2 regions of the Protofrankia sp. CiP1_Cm_nod2 genome follow, and region 2 is predicted to be linked to the other one. Evidence: predicted binding sites of a transcription regulator. Region 2 holds the regulator's gene; the other holds the start of a gene.

The links. The regulator LexA, encoded in region 2, represses DNA repair genes until DNA is damaged. The targets are predictions, from matches to a motif close to CGAACNNNNGTTCG.
Region 1: recA (recombinase RecA) is a predicted target of LexA. The motif match lies at 1,846-1,859, and genes of this name have one in related genera.

Annotation. Positions count from the first base shown of each region.
Region 1 is NZ_CAKKTL010000177.1:3,824-7,216, forward strand. It holds gene NBW84_RS17785 (regulatory protein RecX) at 120-614, opposite strand; gene recA (recombinase RecA) at 631-1,668, opposite strand; gene NBW84_RS17795 (DUF3046 domain-containing protein) at 1,910-2,104, opposite strand; gene NBW84_RS17800 (Lhr family helicase) at 2,160-3,393, shown strand, end outside.
Region 2 is NZ_CAKKTL010000093.1:3,286-6,678, forward strand. It holds gene NBW84_RS12325 (EAL domain-containing protein) at 1-263, opposite strand, end outside; gene miaA (tRNA (adenosine(37)-N6)-dimethylallyltransferase MiaA) at 329-1,243, opposite strand; gene lexA (transcriptional repressor LexA) at 1,261-2,010, opposite strand; gene NBW84_RS12340 (LysM peptidoglycan-binding domain-containing protein) at 2,296-2,598, shown strand; gene nrdR (transcriptional regulator NrdR) at 2,776-3,237, shown strand; gene NBW84_RS12350 (vitamin B12-dependent ribonucleotide reductase) at 3,306-3,393, shown strand, end outside.

The DNA of each region.
Region 1 (3,393 bases), on a different contig from region 2:
GCGATCCGGGCCAGCCGCCCTCGTGTGAAGTTGTTTCGCACTATCGGAACCGCGTCACCGCGGGAGCCCTCTCACCTTTGCTGAGAGTAGGTCTGCGACTCATGGACGGTCAAGAAAAGCTAGTCAAGCGAACCATCCGCGACCTCCTCGGTGACCACTCGCACAACAAGATCGGACGGGTAGCCACGACGGCCGAGCAACGCGGCCAGACGCCGGGTGCGCACCTGGGCCGGCAGCCCTGCCATCGCCGGCATACGACGTCGCACCAGCTCCCGCGCGGCGGCCTCCTCGTCGTGGGTGTCCAGGTTGTCCTGGTCGGCGAGCGCCGCGGCGATGACCTCCACGTCGACCCCCCGACGGCGCAGCTCGTGCACGAGCCCGTGACGCCCCAGGCCGCGGTTCACCCGCGCGGAGGAGATCAACGCGGTGGCGAACGCCCTGTCGTCGACAAGACCCACCTCGGCCAGGCGGGCCAGCACCGCCCGCGCGGTATCGGGATCCACCCCACGCCGCGCCAGGGTGGCAGCCAGTTCCGCGTGGCTTCGCGGCCGGGCCTCAAGCTGACGCAGACAGATCTCCCGCGCTCTGGCGACCGGGTCCGCGGCCTCTTTCACAGGTCCGCGGCCTGTTTCACAGGTCGGCTGGCGGCGGGGACGCCGGATCCACGTCGAGCGTCGGCACCAGGCCGAGCTTTTCCTTGATTCGCTTCTCGATCTCGTCGGCGATGTCGGGGTTGTCCCGCATGAAGGAACGAGCGTTCTCCTTGCCCTGGCCCAGCTGGTCGCCGTCGTAGGTGTACCAGGCTCCCGACTTGCGGATGATGCCGTGCTCGACCCCCATATCGATCAACGAGCCCTCCCTGCTGATGCCGCCGCCGTAGACGATGTCGAACTCCGCCGTGCGGAACGGGGGGGCCATCTTGTTCTTCACGACCTTCACCCGAGTACGGTTACCCACGGCATCCGCCCCATCCTTCAGGGTCTCGATGCGGCGGACGTCCAGCCGCACGGACGCGTAGAACTTCAGCGCCTTGCCGCCCGTGGTCGTCTCGGGCGAACCGAACATGACGCCGACCTTCTCGCGGAGCTGGTTGATGAAGATGGCGGTGGTCCCCGAATGCGACAGCGCACCGGTGAGCTTGCGCAGCGCCTGGGACATCAGCCTGGCCTGCAGACCGACGTGGCTGTCACCCATCTCACCCTCGATCTCGGCCCGGGGCACGAGGGCCGCCACCGAGTCGATGACGATGATGTCGATCGCGCCGGACCGGATGAGCATGTCCGCGATCTCCAACGCCTGCTCACCGGTGTCGGGCTGGGAGACCAGCAGCGCGTCGGTGTTGACCCCGAGCTTGGCCGCGTAGTCGGGGTCGAGCGCGTGCTCGGCGTCGATGAAGGCCGCGATCCCGCCGGCGGCCTGGGCGTTGGCGACCGCGTGCAGCGCGACGGTCGTCTTCCCGGACGACTCCGGACCGTAGATCTCCACGACGCGGCCACGCGGCAGCCCACCGATGCCGAGTGCCACGTCCAGGGCGATGGAACCGGTCGGGATGACCTGGACCGGTGGGCGGGTGTCGTCACCGAGCCGCATCACCGAGCCCTTGCCGAACTGCTTGTCGATCTGTGCGAGGGCGTTCTCCAACGCCTTCTCGCGGTCGAGTCCTGCCATCGGGGTCACTCCAGGCTGAGGTCGTCGATTCTTGGCCACGATGGCGACGGTAGGGGGCGGGTCCGACAATTTCGAGCGCCGGGCCGCGCCTGTGGACAACTGGACGGTCGAAGCAGCCACGATCAACAGCCTTTCTCACCCCACCGGGGCACCTCGCTACTCGACATCCACAGTAGGCGAACATGCGTTCGATGGCATCATCGACACGCCGTCGACACGCTGAGGCTCCCGGGATGGAGCCTCAGCGTTCGCGCGCGGGCACCCCGAACTCCTCGCACACCGCCCGCCAGACGTCCTTGGCGTCGTCACCGCGGGCGAGGGCCGCCTCGACCGTGGCCCCGCCGAGCCCGGCGACAACATGGTCGCGGGCAACCGACTCCGCGTACCCGGAGCCGAACTGCTTGTTCATTCGCGCCCAGAACTCGGTCAGCCGCACGGGTGCAAGTCTGCCCTTCCCGACAGACGGACTCGTGACAGGCAGACTCGAAGGCATGCCCGCGCCGTCCCCTCTCACGCTGTTCTCGGCCCCCACCCGGGCCTGGTTCACCGGCGTGTTCCCCGCGCCCACCCCCGCGCAGGCCGGCGCGTGGGAGGCGATCAGCCGCGGGGACGACGTGCTGGTCGTCGCCCCGACCGGCTCGGGCAAGACGCTCGCCGCCTTCCTGTGGTCGCTGGACCGCATCGCCCGCACCGGCCCTCCGGCCGACGCCTCCCGGCGCTGCCGGGTGCTCTACGTCAGCCCGCTCAAGGCGCTGGCCGTGGACGTCGAACGCAACCTGCGGGCCCCGCTGGCCGGGATCCGGGCCACCGCGGCGCGCCTGGGCCGGCCCGAGCCCGACGTGCGGGTGGGCATCCGCTCCGGTGACACCTCCGCCGCCGAGCGGCGGGCGTTCGGGCGGCTGCCCCCGGACGTGCTCATCACCACGCCCGAGTCGCTGTTCCTGATCCTGACCAGCCAGGCGCGCGAGGCGCTGCGCGGGGTCGAGACGGTCATCGTGGACGAGGTGCACGCCGTGGCCGGTACCAAGCGCGGCGCCCATCTCGCCCTGAGCCTGGAACGCCTCGACGCGCTGCTGGACACCCCCGCCCAGCGGGTGGGCCTGTCGGCGACGGTGCGCCCGGCCGAGGAGGCCGCGCGCTTCCTCGGGGGCGCCCGCGCGGTCACGGTGGTCCGCCCGTCCACGGACAAGACCCTGCGGATCGACGTGGTCGTGCCGGTGCCGGACATGACCCAGCTCACCGGCCCCAGCACCGACACGCGGCCGGCGGCGTCGATCTGGCCGGCCGTGGAGGAGCGGATCCTCGACCTCGTCCTCGCGCACCGCTCGACCATCGTGTTCGCCAACTCCCGCCGGCTGGCCGAACGGCTGTGCGCCCAGCTGAACACCCTCGCCACAGCGGAGGTGGCCCGGGCGCATCACGGCAGCGTCAGCCGGCAGCAGCGGGCGCTCATCGAGGACGATCTCAAGGCCGGCCGGCTGCCCGCGGTCGTGGCCACCTCCAGCCTGGAGCTCGGCATCGACATGGGCGCCGTCGACCTCGTCGTCCAGGTCGAGTCACCACCGAGCGTGGCCGCCGGCATGCAGCGGGTGGGACGGGCCGGGCACCAGGTCGGGGCCGCCAGCCGCGGAGTGATCATACCCAAGCACCGCGGTGACCTGCTGTCGTGCGCCGTCGTCGCCGAACGGATGCGCGACGGCGGGATCGAGCAGCTGCGCTATCCGC
Region 2 (3,393 bases):
TCGTGCCATGTCCGGGCCTCGGCCACGGCGGTGCGTAACACCCAGCGGCCGACCTGGTCGGACAGGCCCGCGGCCGCGGCGGCCGGCATGAACTGCGACGGGTTCATCAGCCCCCGGTCGGGATGGTGCCAGCGCAGGAACGCCTCCATCCCGGGGACCGACCCGGTGCGCAGGTCGACCTCGGGCTGGTAGTGCAGTTGTAACGACCCGTCGTCGAACGCGGCACACAGGGCCGGGACGAGGTTCAACTCGATCGCGGTCACACATGTCTCCAGACGACGGGTGTCTCCAGCCGGCGGGAAGAACGAGCCACGGAGTCGTCGCACGTTCAGGCCGAGTCGACCATGCCCGCCACCTGTTCGACGTCGGGACGGTCCAGCCAAATTATGCGAGGATCGCGCCGAAACCACGACCTTTGTCTGCGTGCAAGTCGGCGCGTCGCGGCGATTGTCGCGAGCCGGGCCGACTCGGCCGAATCGAGCGCGCCGTCGAGCCAGGCGAGAACCTGGGCGTAGCCCAGCGCCCGGGACGCGGTGGGGCCGTCCCGCAGGCCCATGTCGACGAGGGCGCGGACCTCCTCGATCATGCCGGCGGCCCACATACCGGCCACCCGGCCGGCGATCCTCTCGTCGAGCTGCGGGTGGTCGATGCCGAACTGGACCACGTCGTAGACCGAGCGGTGCTCCGGCAGGGAGGCGGTGAAGCCGCCGGTGAGCTCCACCACCTCCAGCGCGCGCACGATACGCCGGCCGTTGCCAGGCAGGATGGCCGCCGCCGCCGCCGGCGCCCGCGCGGCGAGATCGGCGTGCAGCGCGGCCGGGCCCCGCTCGGACAGCTCCCGCTCCAGCCGTCCCCGTACGGCCGGGTCGGTGCCGGGGAAGGCGAGGTCGTCGAGGACGGCCCGGACGTAGAGCCCGGAGCCGCCCACGAGCACCGGCGTGCGGCCGGCGGCCAGCAGGCCGTCGACGGCCTGCCGGGCCAGCGCCTGGTAGGACGCTACGTCGGCGGCGCGGGTGACCTCCCAGACATCGAGCAGGTGATGGGGGACACCACCGCGTTCCGCCGGCGGCACCTTGGCGGTGCCGATGTCCATCCCGCAGTAGAGCTGCATGGAGTCGGCGTTGACGATCTCACCGCCCAGCTCGGTGGCCAGCGCGATCGCCAGGTCGCTCTTGCCGGCCGCTGTCGGCCCGACGACAGCCACGACCCGGCCGGCGCGGTGCCGGTCGACACCTGTGCCCATGCTCACTCCCGGGAGGATCAGACCCGGCGAAGAACCGCGACGATCCGGCCGAGGATCGTCGCACTGTCACCCGGAATGTCAGCATAGGCCGGATTCTGCGGCTCGAGCCAGACGTGGCCGTCACGACGGCGCAGCGTCTTGACCGTCGCCTCGCCGTCGATCATCGCGGCGACGATCTCGCCGCTGTCCGCGACCGGCTGCTGGCGGACGACCACCCAGTCGCCGTCGCAGATCGCGGCGTTGACCATGGAGTCCCCGACGACCCGCAGGGTGAACAGGGTGCCCTCCCCCACGATCTCGCGGGGGAGCGGGAAGACCTCCTCGACCGCCTGCTCGGCGAGGATCGGCCCACCCGCGGCGATGCGGCCGAGGACCGGCACATAGGCCGCCTGTGCGGGGCCAGCCGCCGACGAGCCTGCCGCGAGCGTACCAACGGCGGGCGCCTGGCGTGGCACGGGGCGTACCGGTGCCTGCGCGGAGAGGACCTCCATGGCCCGCGGGCGGTGCGGGTCGCGGCGCAGGAAGCCCTTCTCCTCCAGCGTCTTGAGCTGGTGCGCGACGCTGGACGTGCTCGTGAGCCCCACCGCATCGCCGATTTCCCGCACGCTCGGCGGGTAGCCTCGGCGCTCGACGGCGTCGCGGATCACCTCAAGCACCCTGCGCTGGCGGGGGGTCAGGCCCGTGGCGTCCGCCGGCCCGTCCGGCAGGTCGCGCACGGAGCCGCGGGGTGGCCGGCCGCGGCGGGTGCGGTTGTCGTCGGTGGTCATCCCTGCCGTACTCCTTCGTTGTCGGTCATGGCAGACTTGCGCTCCCGGCATATCCGACGTTCTGCCGTGAACCGGAGCTGGCGGCCACGACCTGGATCTGACCTGAATCTGATCGCTACGACCGTAACCGCCGCGGCCGGATATCTCAAACGTCTGTTCGAGCGTGTCACGACGATTCCGTCGGGACCGTGCGGTACAAACTCGATCAGACGTTCGATCGAACGGATGTTCTTTGATCATGTTGTTGGAAGTGGTATGTGCTGGTGGAAGTTGGGGAGGTGGACGATGCGGGCGTCGGCTGAGCCTCCGCTGCGGCTGACCGGGCGGGGCCGGGTTGTCCTGATTGTCCTGGTCATGCTGGTGTCCTGCCTGGTGCTGTCCGTGGCCCGGGTGACGTCGTCGGCCGCGCCGACCGGGGACGACCGGCCGGTGCGCGTCCACGTGGTGCGTTCCGGGGAGACGCTGTGGGGCATCGCGCGCGCGCTGGCTCCCGACGGTGACACCCGGGTGGTCGTGGCCCGGCTGGCCGGCCTCAACCGGCTGGAGACGACCGATCTCGTCCCCGGTCAGATGCTCCGTCTGCCGTGACGGGCCTGCCATGACGGGCCTGTCATGACAGGTCCGCATGAAGGGTCTTCTGTGATGCATGTGTCATGAGGTTCCGCGGGTGGGCCAGCTTGCCAGCTCGTGGTGTCCGGTCCTAGTGTTGACCACAACATCTTGTAGTTACGTGGCTGTAAGTCGACAAGATCTTGGAGGTTGTGCGTGCGGTGTCCGTTCTGTCGGCACCCTGACAGCAAGGTTGTCGACAGCCGGGAGGCCGAGGAGGGCGCCGCGATCCGTCGCCGTCGGTCGTGCCCGTCCTGCGGCCGTCGTTTCACGACGATCGAAGAGGCGTCACTGCGAGTCATCAAGCGCAGCGGTGTCACCGAGCCGTTCAGCCGCGGGAAGGTGATCGCCGGCGTGCGGCGGGCATGCCAGGGGCGGCCGGTCCAGGCGGACGCGCTGGCCCGGCTCGCCCAGCTGGTCGAGGACACGCTGCGTGCCTCGGGGGCCGCCGAGGTCGCCTCGGACGAGATCGGCCGGGCGATCCTCGGGCCGCTGCGGGAGCTCGACGAGGTCGCCTACCTGCGGTTCGCCTCGGTGTACCTCTCCTTCGACTCGCTGGCGGACTTCGAGACGGCGATCACCGACCTGCGCGGGCGGGCCGACCGGGCGCCGTCGTAGCCACGCACCCCGACGCGACAGACAGCTGGTGAGAAACACCATCCGACCGACGCCAGACGAGGAGCGCCATGACCGACAACCGTGGCACGAAAGCGACCAAGGCCGCCCCCAGGGCCGGCACCAAGGCCGCCCCCAGGGCCGCTGGCCTGCAGGTGC